DNA from 3 places in the Dehalogenimonas sp. NIT-SK1 genome. Region 3 is predicted to be linked to each of the others. Evidence: a T-box and tRNA genes for the amino acid it is inferred to sense, from the RefSeq annotation. Region 3 holds a T-box; the other regions hold tRNA genes.
What was found. A T-box is a leader RNA that pairs with one kind of tRNA and senses whether it is charged. The one in region 3 lies ahead of ileS (isoleucine--tRNA ligase), so its partner is inferred to be a tRNA-Ile.
Positions count from the first base shown of each region.

Region 1: it encodes a tRNA-Ile, which carries the amino acid that the T-box ahead of ileS (isoleucine--tRNA ligase) is inferred to sense. The anticodon was not compared.
Region 2: it encodes a tRNA-Ile, which carries the amino acid that the T-box ahead of ileS (isoleucine--tRNA ligase) is inferred to sense. The anticodon was not compared.

Region 1 is NZ_AP042352.1:1,266,064-1,270,328, reverse strand. Features, by position in the region: gene ACZ48S_RS06580 (HEAT repeat domain-containing protein) at 1-588, shown strand, start outside; rRNA gene ACZ48S_RS06575 (16S ribosomal RNA) at 812-2,310, shown strand; tRNA gene ACZ48S_RS06570 (tRNA-Ile) at 2,518-2,594, shown strand; gene ACZ48S_RS06565 (hypothetical protein) at 2,720-3,010, shown strand; gene ACZ48S_RS06560 (two-component system sensor histidine kinase NtrB) at 3,082-4,209, opposite strand.
Region 2 is NZ_AP042352.1:978,128-982,392, reverse strand. Features, by position in the region: gene serS (serine--tRNA ligase) at 1-409, opposite strand, end outside; gene lysS (lysine--tRNA ligase) at 416-1,900, opposite strand; gene ACZ48S_RS05115 (FmdB family zinc ribbon protein) at 2,056-2,724, shown strand; tRNA gene ACZ48S_RS05110 (tRNA-Ile) at 2,735-2,809, shown strand; gene mfd (transcription-repair coupling factor) at 2,857-4,265, opposite strand, start outside.
Region 3 is NZ_AP042352.1:805,947-810,211, forward strand. Features, by position in the region: gene ACZ48S_RS04225 (PQQ-binding-like beta-propeller repeat protein) at 1-724, shown strand, start outside; gene ACZ48S_RS04230 (YidC/Oxa1 family membrane protein insertase) at 738-1,691, shown strand; gene jag (RNA-binding cell elongation regulator Jag/EloR) at 1,609-2,262, shown strand; T-box leader at 2,349-2,593, shown strand; gene ileS (isoleucine--tRNA ligase) at 2,629-4,265, shown strand, end outside.

The DNA.
Region 1 (4,265 bases), 460 kb from region 3:
GAAACGCTGGGCAAGTTCGCGCTGCTGGCTGAACACGAAAAACTCAGCGAGGAAATACGCGGTCTGCTGCTGGAAAAACTGCTGGAAGTTTACAATGACGCCGGAGAGCCCGATGAAGTACGCCGCCGGGCACTGGAATCCGTGTCTTACTTGTCCGAACCGGCAGTGGCTGAAGCTGTGGCCGAAGCTTATGATTCCGGTGATCCCGATATGCGCGCCAGCGCCATCTGCGCCGCCGGACGCAACCTGGACCCCCGGTGGCTGGATATGCTGCTGGATGAACTGTCCAGTGATATCCCGGAAGTCCGTCACCAGGCCATTTTCGCCTGCGGTGAGTTTGAAGATGAATCAGCGGTGCCGCAGCTTATAAGCCTGACCCGGGACGCTGACGCCCAGATACGGTTGGCCTCGGTCAACGCGCTGGGTAAAATCGGCGGAGCTGAAGCAGAACGTCATTTGCGGGAGTTGGCGGATAGCGGTGATGAGGCGATGGCGGAACTGGCCGGGGCAGTGCTGGAAGACATGGTTTCCGATGATGAAATCATGGAGATTCTGTCCAATGACGCTGAATCCAGGGGTCTGAAATAGCGGCCGCGGAAATTAAAAAAACTTAAAATATATATTTACTGAGCTGCTGTTTCCGCTTGTTTACGATTGAGAAATCGGCCGCATCCGCACCCCAAGCCTTGACACGCTATTGTCGGCTGTGATATTATCTCTATTCGTCAGCGATTGACGAGGCACCTTAACAACTGAATAGCGGAAGGAAAAATAAGCCAATTTTATTGCAGCGTAAATTCTTTTTTTAAATAGCTTGGAGAGTTTGATCCTGGCTCAGGATGAACGCTAGCGGCGCGCCTTATGCATGCAAGTCGAACGGTCCTTCGCAAGAAGGATAGTGGCAGACGGGTGAGTAATAGATAAGTAACCTGCCCTTAAGTGGGGGATAACACTCCGAAAGGAGTGCTAATACCGCATGTGGTGCTCTTTCACAAGGAGGATCACTAAAGTCGCAAGACGCTTGAGGAGGGGCTTGTCTCCGATTAGCTTGTTGGTGGGGTAACGGCCTACCAAGGCTATGATCGGTAGCTGGTCTGAGAGGATGGTCAGCCACACTGGAACTGAGACACGGTCCAGACTCCTACGGGAGGCAGCAGCAAGGAATCTTGGGCAATGGGCGAAAGCCTGACCCAGCGACGCCGCGTGAGGGATGACGGCCTTCGGGTTGTAAACCTCTTTTCTCAGGGAAGAATAATGACGGTACCTGAGGAATAAGTCTCGGCTAACTACGTGCCAGCAGCCGCGGTAATACGTAGGAGGCGAGCGTTATCCGGATTTATTGGGCGTAAAGTGGGCGTAGGTGGTCTTTCAAGTCGGATGTGAAATCTCCCGGCTCAACTGGGAGCGGTCATCCGATACTGTTGGACTTGAGTATGGCAGGAGAAAACGGAATTCCCGGTGTAGTGGTGAAATGCGTAGATATCGGGAGGAACACCAGAGGCGAAGGCGGTTTTCTAGGCCAAAACTGACACTGAGGCCCGAAAGCGTGGGGAGCGAACAGGATTAGATACCCTGGTAGTCCACGCCCTAAACACTGGATACTAGGTATAGGGAGTATCGACCCTCTCTGTGCCGAAGCTAACGCTTTAAGTATCCCGCCTGGGGAGTACGGTCGCAAGACTAAAACTCAAAGGAATTGACGGGGGCCCGCACAAGCAGCGGAGCGTGTGGTTTAATTCGATGCTACACGAAGAACCTCACCAGGGCTTGACATGTTAGAAGTAGTGAACCGAAAGGGGATCCACCTGTCAAGTCAGGAGCTATCACAGGTGCTGCATGGCTGTCGTCAGCTCGTGCCGTGAGGTGTATGGTTAAGTCCTGCAACGAGCGCAACCCTTATTGCTAGTTATATTCTCTAGCGATACTGCCTCGCAAAACGGGGAGGAAGGTGGGGATGACGTCAAGTCAGCATGGCCTTTATGCCCTGGGCTACACACACGCTACAATGGGCGGTACAATGGGTTGCCACCGGGTGACCGGGAGCTAATCCCCAAAACCGTCCTCAGTTCGGATTGCAGGCTGAAACTCGCCTGCATGAAGTCGGAGTTGCTAGTAAACGCGTGTCAGCATAGCGCGTTGAATACGTTCTCGGGCCTTGTACACACCGCCCGTCACGTCATGAAAGTTGGTAACACCTGAAGTCGATAGGCTAACCCGCAAGGGAGGCAGTCGCCCAAGGTGGGACTGATGATTGGGACGAAGTCGTAACAAGGTAGCCGTAGCGGAAGCTGCGGCTGGATCACCTCCTTTCTAAGGAGATTGAGAGCTTCGGTTCTCCACTCCTAGGTCGATCTTCGGCGCAAGCCGGAGTCTTTATTGGTAGACCTTTCCTTCCGCTATTCAGAGGTTAAGGTGAAACTTTTTATGAACAAAAAAAACGGCGTGGCAGTAATGTCACGCCGCTTGATTTTAGAGGCTTCACTGGGTTAGAATAACCTTCGTTCGTTTCCATCCCCCGGGCCATTAGCTCAGTTGGTTAGAGCGCGGTCCTGATAAGACCGAGGTCCCTGGTTCGAGACCAGGATGGCCCACCATCTAACATAGAAGAATCTCTTTTCGTTTTCGCATTTATTCCTTTAATTAATTATCCTTCCTTAACTTCATTTTAGAACCGCGTTTTTGAAAAAATTATTGCATAATACCAACTATGGAGTTTTCCATGTCGGTTAAAAGGAACAAGATACTACTGTATAATCTGCTCGCCCTGGCAATTATTGCTGCGGCGCTGGCGGTGTTTGATGCTTCTTTAGAATTGGGCAATTTTCATGGCATGGTATTTTCCCTTTATCTCGCTTACGCCACTGCTTTGTTCGTTATAGTCAATCTGATATTGGCTTTAATCTACTGGCGAAAAAGGGAAGTGGAAAAGCGAAAAGGTTTCCTGTCCGCCGCGTCGGTGGTAGCTATTGCCGGAGCTTTCGCGGCGTATTTTCTAGGCCCGCTGTTTTAAGAATCCACTTTTTTGATCAATATGCCCTGAACGACAGAAAATTCAACCTTGATGGTTGTAAAGAATCGTTATTAGTTTTCATCAAGCGGCAGCTTGACGATAAACTCCGCGCCGTTATCAGGTTCACTTTTGGCTTCGATAGTTCCGCCATGCTCCATGATGATGGTGCGGGAAATGGAAAGACCCAGGCCGGTGCCTTCACCCGGTTCCTTGGTGGTAAAGAACGGGTTGTATAACTTGGATAGGGCATCCGGAGAAAGGCCATGTCCGTCATCTTTGAATGAGATGAGAATAAAGCCGTTCTCTTGTTTGGTGGATATAGTCAGAGTGCCCCGTCCGTGAGCCTTTTTCATGGCGTGCTCAGCATTGACCAGCAGGTTCATGAATACCTGCTGCAGCTGTCCTGGGTCGGCGGTTATCCACGGCAGACCGGCGGCAAACTCTTTTTTCACCTTGATGCTGTTTGTTTCTAACACATACTGCCGGAATTCCAGGGTGGCGTTGATAACTTCATGAACGTCCAGCCTGGTCCGAAAGGGCTTGGTCTGGCGGGCGAAAGACAGCATGCGGGATACTATTTCCTTGATCCTGATGCTGCCGTCATTGATAATGCCGACCTGTTCTTTTACATCCGACGGCAGGTCCTGTTCATACAGCAACTGAGAAAAGCCGATGACGCCGGTCAGCGGATTGTTGATTTCATGGGCGATTCCTGCGGCCATTTCTCCTACTGTAGCCAGCCGGGCCGCTACCTCAGCCTTGTCCCGCAGGTGTTCCTGCTCTTCTTCCATCTTCTTGCGCTGGGTAATATCCTTGAATATATGGACAGCCCCGATGATATCACCCTGGTCATCAAATAGGGGCGACAGGGCGCACTCAAGATGTTTCCGCAGGGTGGGTTCGAATATTTCGTGGCTGCAGGTCTGGTTTTCGGTCACAACCTGGTCAAAAGTGCACTGCGGGTGAGGATCAAGCAGGTTATGGACAACTTCATGACATAAAACGCCCACCAGGTCTTTGGGTTCCCGGCCGAAGGCCTCGGCAAAGGCTTTGTTGACTTTGATAATCCGGCGGTCACGCCCGATTATGGCGATCATGTCGGTGATGGAATCGAAAGTCGCCCGCCATTCTTCAGCCGCCTTTCTCAGAGCCAGCTGGTAGTGCTTGCGGGCGGCAATATCTTCATTAATGGCCAGCATACTGCGCAGCGAAGTGGAGGCAAGCAACCCCAGGCCCTGTATCAGGTACAGGTCTG
Region 2 (4,265 bases), 170 kb from region 3:
TTAAATTTTCTCCAATATCCCAATGAGGCTTTGGTTTGAAATTGAAATCTTTTTTCTGTCCTTCATACCTGAGTATCACGTTATCAGCTTCACTTTTACCATATGGGGTACTATTTTGAGGGATATTAGGTATTTGAAGCAGGTAATTCAGAATGGTACTATCAAGTTCGCGTAGCTCTTCTTCTAGAAGGCTGAGTTTTTCTCGTATCGAGCGACCTTTTTCCGGGTCCGATGGACGATGTTTAGCCAACTCTTTTCTTTGTCTTCTTAGTTCGTCCAATTCCTGGGTTTTTGAACGCCGTAAAATGTCATTTTCCAGTATCTCTTCAATCGGGGCGGATGATTGACGGCTTGCCATGTATTCTTTAACCTTATCCGGTTCTTCACGAAGCAATTTTAGGTCTATCATAATTATTTACTCCTTTTCCTTAAGTGTCGGAAAGAGGATAACTTCTCTTATGGAATTGTTGTCGGTAAGTAACATAACCAATCGGTCTATGCCTACCCCTAAACCACCCGTCGGAGGCATACCATATTCAAGGGCGGTAATAAAATCTTCATCCATTGTTTCAGTATCATCGCTCTGTTTAACGTGCCCGCTCTGTTCTAATTGTTTAGAGAAGCGTCGTTCCTGTTCCATGGGATCATTAAGTTCCGAAAACGCATTTGCAATTTCCATGCAATCAACGAAAGCTTCAAAGCGCTCAACGATTTTGGGTTCTTCCGGTTTTGTTTTTGCCAAGGGGGACATTTCTAACGGGTAATCAATCAGAAAACATGGTTGAATAAGATAAGGTTCTACATAATGTGATAATAATTCATCAATAATCTTGCCCTTGTCTTTAGATAAATCAACATCCAATCCAAGTTCCTTGATTCGTTTTTTCAGTGAATCTGAACTGTGGTGTTTTACAAAATCCACGCCGGTTTTTTCAAGCAGAATAGTTTTCAAATCCAACCTTGGCCATGGTGGCGAAAAATCCAGTTTCACATTATTACGGACAACAGTATATGTGCCGGTGAGTTCTTTAACGATATGGGATATCATAGTTTCAACTAAAGTCATCATGTCGTTGTAGTCAGCATAGGCTTGGTAGCATTCAAGCATGGTAAATTCTGGGTTGTGCTTATGTGATATACCTTCATTTCGGAATATGCGACCTATTTCATATACGCCATCGAAACCACCAACAATAAGACGCTTGAGATGAAGCTCGAGGGCTATACGCAGATACATATCTTGCTGCAGTGAATTATGATGGGTGATAAACGGTCGGGCAGCAGCCCCGCAAGCCAATGATTGAAGCACAGGCGTTTCTACTTCAGTAAATCCTTTTGAGTCAAGAAATCGCCTGATATTTGTTATTATCTGAGCCCTTTTCCGAAAATTAGCTTTTAATTCCGGATTAGATATTAAATCAAGATATCTTTGCCGATGACGTTTTTCAATATCTTGAAGTCCATGCCATTTTTCGGGCAATGGTTGTAATGATTTATTTAAAACAGTTAAGGTCTGCACATTAACAGAGGCTTCTCCGGTCCGAGTACGTATTAATGTACCCTTTGCTCCGATTATGTCACCAATGTCTAAGAGATTTATAATTTTATTGCTGGATTCAACAAGATTGGCTTTGCTGCAGAATAATTGGATTTTTCCACCATCATCCCTGATGTCCAAGAAACTCAATTTACCCATGCCACGACGTGATATAATCCGACCGCCTAATGTAACTTCTGGAGGTTTAACGTTGTTTTGTTCGGCATTTTCTAGCAGAGTAACCGCTTGTTTATTAGTATGACTCCGCTGGAAACGGGGAGGGTATGGATCTATCCCCAATTCTTTAAGTCGGTTTAATTTCTCTAAGCGGTCATCGGTAATTCGGTCGAATCGTGAAGTCATATTACTCTCTCAATGTTTTGGGTCCGTTGTGAATTCTCACAATTATAGTTTATAGGATTATTCATGGCAAAGTTATGATATTGTTCTGCTTGCCGTAGAAGTTCTATTAGTGCTACAATTTAATCGTATTATTCGTATCAGAGGGAGTAAGCACCATGCCTATCTATGAGTATATTTGTCCTCAGTGCCGTCAAACTTTTGAATTAAGAAGACCTTTCAGCGAATGTGATGCAGTAACTCTATGTGAAAAATGCAATGTCGAGTGTGACCGCATCATATCAGCCTTTTCACATGTAACCGCCACTCCTCCTGACCATTATCTTCATGCTAAGGACAAAGCAGCTGAAAAGATGTGGTTGTCTGAGCGCAAAATGGAAGAACAAAAAATTAAAGACCCTGACCCTCTCGCACGTTGGAGACAAGAGCGACAAGAGGCATGTGGCAGAGGCCCCGAAGCCTGGGTGGAATGGGCAAAAGAAGAAATGGCCAGAAAAGAAAAAGAGGCTGATGAACAGAGAACTAAAGAGACCGCGGAACAAGATTACGCTAAATGGGCCTTAAAATCTACAAGTGTTGATCCCAAGGAGAAGGAACGTTATTTAGCTCTTAAAGAATTGGAAAAGATAGAAGCCGAGGAACAGGCACAGAAAGAGAAGATGAAATGGAATCCTCTGACTGAAGCTTGGGAAGAAGATAAAGCCGAATTTGATTATCCGCCCGTATTCAAGCCTCGTGGCGAGAAGAAAGGAAGCCGCTTCGAAAAGAAGAAGAAAACTGGATTGGATGAAGAAGAAGGGATTCCTGAGAACGAGCAGTACTTGTAGCGTGCCAACTGGGCTCGTAGCTCAGTGGCAGAGCGGGCGGCTCATAACCGCTTGGTCGCAGGTTCGAAACCTGCCGAGCCCACCATAAATAAGTTTGTATTGAATAGCGGAAGCGTCTTAAAGATGCTTCCGCTAATTACTCCCATTTTTCGCTAGTTTCCAAATTATTTTTTCAAGTTTATCTGTCCAAGTAAAATCAGATTCTGTATAGGGTATCCAGATTTTATTATTGGAAGCTCTCACAGTTCGGTCAGCCGACAATATCGCATTAATGTCAATGCTTCTATTTTCTTTATTAAAGCTAATTACTATTTGGTTTTCCTGCAATATAATTCTATGTATCTCTGTTGATTTACATAGTAGCTTTAGCCTAATTATATATAAAAGATTGCTAACTTCAACAGGAAATATACCAAACCGATCTTTTATTTCCAACTCCATATCGTTGAGTTCCTGCTTCTCCTGCAGGTTGTTTAGGCGTCGGTATAGATCAATGCGAGCGTTTATACTGCTTATGAAGGTATCAGGGACAAATGCTGATAGGGGCAAGTCGATAATGGGTATATGGTCTCCTGTTGTTGTGTAATCACGGTCAGATTGATAGGAACCCTTTCTGGATTTCAGATCTGATACGGCTTCTCTCAAAAGACTGGAATAAAGATTGAAACCAACTGCTGTTATATGGCCGCTTTGTTTGGTTCCTAATAAAGTGCCAGCTCCGCGAATTTCAAGGTCCCTCATGGCAATTTCATAGCCTGCCCCAAGTTCCCCCGCTTCAAAAATTGTACGCAGGCGCTGTTCAGCATCACGCGTTAATTGCTTGCTCTTTTCGTAAATAAAGTACGCATAAGCAAGATTGACTCCACGGCCCACTCGACCTCTAAGTTGGTATAATTGCGTTAAGCCAAATCTGTCTGCATCATTTACAATTAGAGTATTGGCATTGGGGACATCAAGTCCACTTTCAATAATAGTTGTACAAACGAGAACAACTATTTTACCTTCTGTGAAGTCAGCCATGGCATTTTCCAATTCTTCTTCAGGCATTTGGCCATGGGCTACGATAAATGATGCTTCTTGTACTAGGTTTTGCAGTTTCTCAGCAATTGATTTAATACTTCTAACCTGGTTATGGACAAAATATACTTGTCCATCGCGTTCAAATTCACGCAATATGGCTTCACGTATGAGTTGTTCGTTGTATGCAGTAACAAACGTTTTGATTGGCAGCCTTTCGCCGGGTGGGGTAGAAATCACGCTCATGTCTCTTACCCCTGTGAGTGAAAAATACAATGTCCTGGGAATAGGGGTGGCTGATAGAGTTAGAACATCAATATTTTTACTCATGTTTTTGATGAGTTCTTTGTGCATCACTCCAAATCTTTGTTCCTCATCTATAATAAGCAAGCCGAGATTTAAAAATTTGACGTCTTTTTGGATTAAACGATGCGTACCTATAATAATATCTATAGAGTTGGTTTTTAAAGCTTTTAAAATATTTTGCTGTTCATTGTGATTGCGAAACCGGGAGATGACCTCAA
Region 3 (4,265 bases):
CCCGGTGGTCAGCGGCCTGGTTTATGAAAACGATATGCTTTACTACGGGAGTGATGATGGACATATATATGCGCTGGACGCCGGGTCCGGAACCAGGACCTGGGAATTTAAAACCGATCGCAAGATATGGGCTACCCCGATTATTAACGACGGCATATTGTATATCGGCTCCTTTGATAGTAAGTTTTATGCCCTGGATGCTGAAACCGGAAGTCAGATATGGCAGTTTGAGGCGGACGGCGTATTCAATGGAACCGCGGTAATATATGAAGACAACGTTATTGTCGGTTCTTTGGACCGGAACATGTACGCTCTGGACAAGGAAACCGGTGAACTGGCATGGAGTTTCCAGGCTGAACGCTGGTTCTGGACGCAGCCAGTTGTTCATGACGGCGTAATTTATGCTCCTAATACTGATAATAAAGTTTATGCGGTTGAAGCGTCCAGCGGCAATCTGGTGGCTGAATACGAATTAAACGCTCCGGTATCTTCTACCCCGGTTGCCGTGAACGGAAAAATAGTAGTTGCTGACCAGGGCGGCACCATTTTTATTATTGATCCCGCGGAAGGGACCAGCGAAATATTAACCGAACTTGAGGTTACAGTCAGGGCGCCATTGGCTGCCAGCGGTGATGTAGTTTATGTTCATTCACAAACTAATGAGGCGATTTACGCTCTAAACATAGTCACCGGCGCTCAGATATGGCTGCACACTGTTCAATAGAAGAGGTATTTGAGTGGATATTGGCGCAATATGGGACCTTATAATACTGAATCCGCTGATCAACGTCATGGTTTGGCTGTCCAGCATCTTGTTCAACAGTTTCGGGCTGACGGTGGTGGTATTGACTGCAGTAATATTTGCCGTAATGTACCCCCTTACCAGGAAGCAGATGCGGGCGGCCAAGGCAATGCAGGAACTTCAGCCAAAGATTCAGGAGCTGCAGAAAAAGTACGCTAAAGACAGGCAAAAGCTGGCCCAGGAACAGATGGCTTTGATGAAAGAGTCAGGCGCCTCCGCCTCCGGGTGCCTGGTGCCGATGCTTTTGCAGATGCCTATCTGGATTGCGCTTTACCAGTCCATTATCCGGGTGCTGGCGGTAACTCCGGAAGATTTTCTTAACCTGTCCGGGCGCCTTTATGACTGGCCGGTCCTGTTTCAATCATTGCCTTTGGACAGCCAGTTTCTCTGGGTTAACCTTGCGGTGCCGGATTATCTGTTGGCCTTCCTGGTGGGCGGCGTCATGTTCATTCAGCAGAAAATGACCACACCTTCCTCAAGTGATCCCAAAGTGGCGGCCCAGAGCAAGATGATGCTTTATATGATGCCGGGTATGTTCGTTTTTATATCCATAACTTTCCCGGCTGGTTTGGCCCTGTATTGGCTGACCTCCAGTATATTGCGCGTTATCATGCAGTTTTTTGCTACCGGTCCGGGTGAATTGAAGCCGATGATAGAGGGTCTGATGGCGCGTTTCGACCGGGATCGGGATATCAAAAAACGTATCAAGAAAAACGAAAAAGCTGATGCAAAGCCGGCGTCCAACGTCGTGGTGGAGCAGTCCGAGGAGATAGTAGATGGAACACCTGGAGATATACGGGCGGACGGTGGAAGAAGCGACAAGCCGCGCCCTGGAAAAACTAAAGGCAAGCAAGGACGAAATAGAGATCGACGTAATAAGCGAAGGTAGCAACGGTTTGTTTGGATTGGGAGCTGAAGAAGCCTGCATTCTGGCCAGGTTAAAAGAGGACAGGCAACCCAAAGCCGCGCTGTGCGCCGATGAGGCAGTAGCCCAGATAAAAGACATTATTGGCAATATCGTTGAGCGTATGGACTTTGACGCCGATGTTGAATATCTGCCTGATGCCATGATTACCGAAGAAGCCGAAAACGAATCGGGTTTGGTTTTTGACATATTGGGTGATGATCTTGGGCTTTTGATCGGGCGGCACGGTCAGACCCTGTCCAATTTTCAATATTTGGTAAGGATTTTAGCCGCGCAGCGTATAGGTGAATACCTGCCGATTCTGGTTGACGTCAATGGTTACCGACAGCGGCGGTTTAAATCCCTGGAAACACTGGCCCGTCGCACCGCAGAGCAGGTACGTACCAAAAAGATGCCTTTTTCACTTGACCCGATGTCCGCCTTTGAGCGTCGCATCATTCACCTGGTGCTGGCTAATGACCCCGTAGTCACTACGCAGAGCGTGGGCATGGGAGAAGAACGCAAGGTTGTTGTGGTTCCCCGGGAAGATTCCTGACCATCCGGGGCAATACTAGACATAAAGCAGGATGTTTGGTGAGAAGAAATGATTTGCCGATTCCGTCAGTCTTATGCTAATCTTACAACAAAGCTATGACGGAGAGGAGTAGCCGGGTTTAAGCCACAGCGAGTCCGGTACGGTGCGAGCGGACGGGATACAACCTGGTGAAAATCACTCCCGAGCTTCCAGGTGAACGAAGTGTTTTTCCAGTAACCGGGGACGGAGCCGACCGTTATAGCGGCAGGGCATGGTTGTGCCTGAAATGAGAGCCTTCATTTTTGTGAAGGAAACAGGGTGGTACCGCGGGTTATATTTTCCCGTCCCTCAGAGGACGGGATATTTTTATTATAAGGGGTTTGTTTAATGTTTGAGCCAGTATCCAGCCGTGTCAGTTTTCCCGAATTAGAAGAAAACATCCTAGGGGAATGGTCGCGGAAAGATGTTTTTAAACGCAGCATCGAGAATCGCCGGGGTGGTAAAAGATTCACTCTATATGAAGGGCCGCCTACGGCCAACGGCAAACCGGGGATACACCATGTGCTTTCCAGAGTATTTAAGGATATAATACCGCGTTATAAAGTCATGAAAGGGTATTATGCTCCCCGCATAGGCGGATGGGATACCCACGGACTGCCGGTAGAGCTGGAAGTCGAAAAAGAACTGGGCTTTAAGAGCAAAACAGATATAGAACAGTTTGGAATTGCCGAATTTAACCGTAAATGCCGGGAATCGGTGTTCCGTTATGTGAATGACTGGAATACGCTGACGGAGCGGATCGGTTACTGGGTTGACCTGGATGATGCCTATGTAACCATGAACAATGATTACATAGAAAGCGGATGGTGGGTGGTAAAGCGGTTGTGGGACAAGGGATTGGTTTACCAGGGACATAAAGTTACCCCGCACTGTCCCCGTTGCGGCACCTCTCTGTCATCTCATGAGGTCGCTTTGGGGTACGAAGAAAATACCAAAGACCCCTCCGTATACGTGAAATTCCAGGTTGAGCCGTCATCAATAACCGGCGATTTGCGGCAGTTCCAGGATAAGCCTGTCAGCCTGCTGGCATGGACAACCACTCCCTGGACGCTGCCGGCAAATACGGCACTGGCGGTATCTGATTCGGCTGAATATGCCGTACTGGACCTGGGTGAAGAGTATTTGGTACTGGCTGAGGCTCTGCTCCACTGCAACGGCTTGGGGGATGAAACCAAAGCCGGTTCTATATCCGGCGCCAGCTTGGAAGGGCTGCGTTACCGGCCGCTCTACAATCCATTTGAGTTTGGAGTGCCGGTCAGCCGGTTGCAGAAAGGGGAGCTTAAAGCTGTCGCTCAAGAGGAATTGTTTTTTCCGGTAATCGCGGCGGATTATGTTTCCATGGACGACGGTACCGGGATTGTTCATACCGCACCGGCTTACGGCGAGGTGGATTACGGTTCCGGCCAGAAGCATGGCCTGTATTTTATTCACCACGTTGACCTGCAGGGAAAAGTGACCGGTAATTACCCGGGAGCCGGTAAGTTTGTCAAGCAGGCTGACACGATGATTATTAAGGATCTTGAACAAAGAAATCTGATGTTCAAGAGTGAACAAATCTATCATACCTATCCTTTTTGCTGGCGCTGTGCTACACCACTGCTGTATTTCGCCAAGCAAAGCTGGTATATCCGTACTACCGCGTGCCGCGAATCGCTGATAGAGGGCAACGAGGCAATCAACTGGTATCCCGGCCATATTAAAAACGGGCGCTTCGGCGACTGGTTAAAAAACAATGTTGACTGGGCTTTTTCCCGTGAAAGGTACTGGGGCACACCGGTACCTGTCTGGCGCTGCCGTGAATGCGCCCAGACCGAATGCGTTGGCGGCTTGGAAGAATTAAAAAATAAATCCGGATTTTCCGGGTTAACCGACCCGCTCGACCTCCACCGTCCCTATGTTGACCAAGCTGTTTATGATTGTTCCGAATGCGGCGGAAAAATGCAGCGTGTTGCCGATGTCATTGA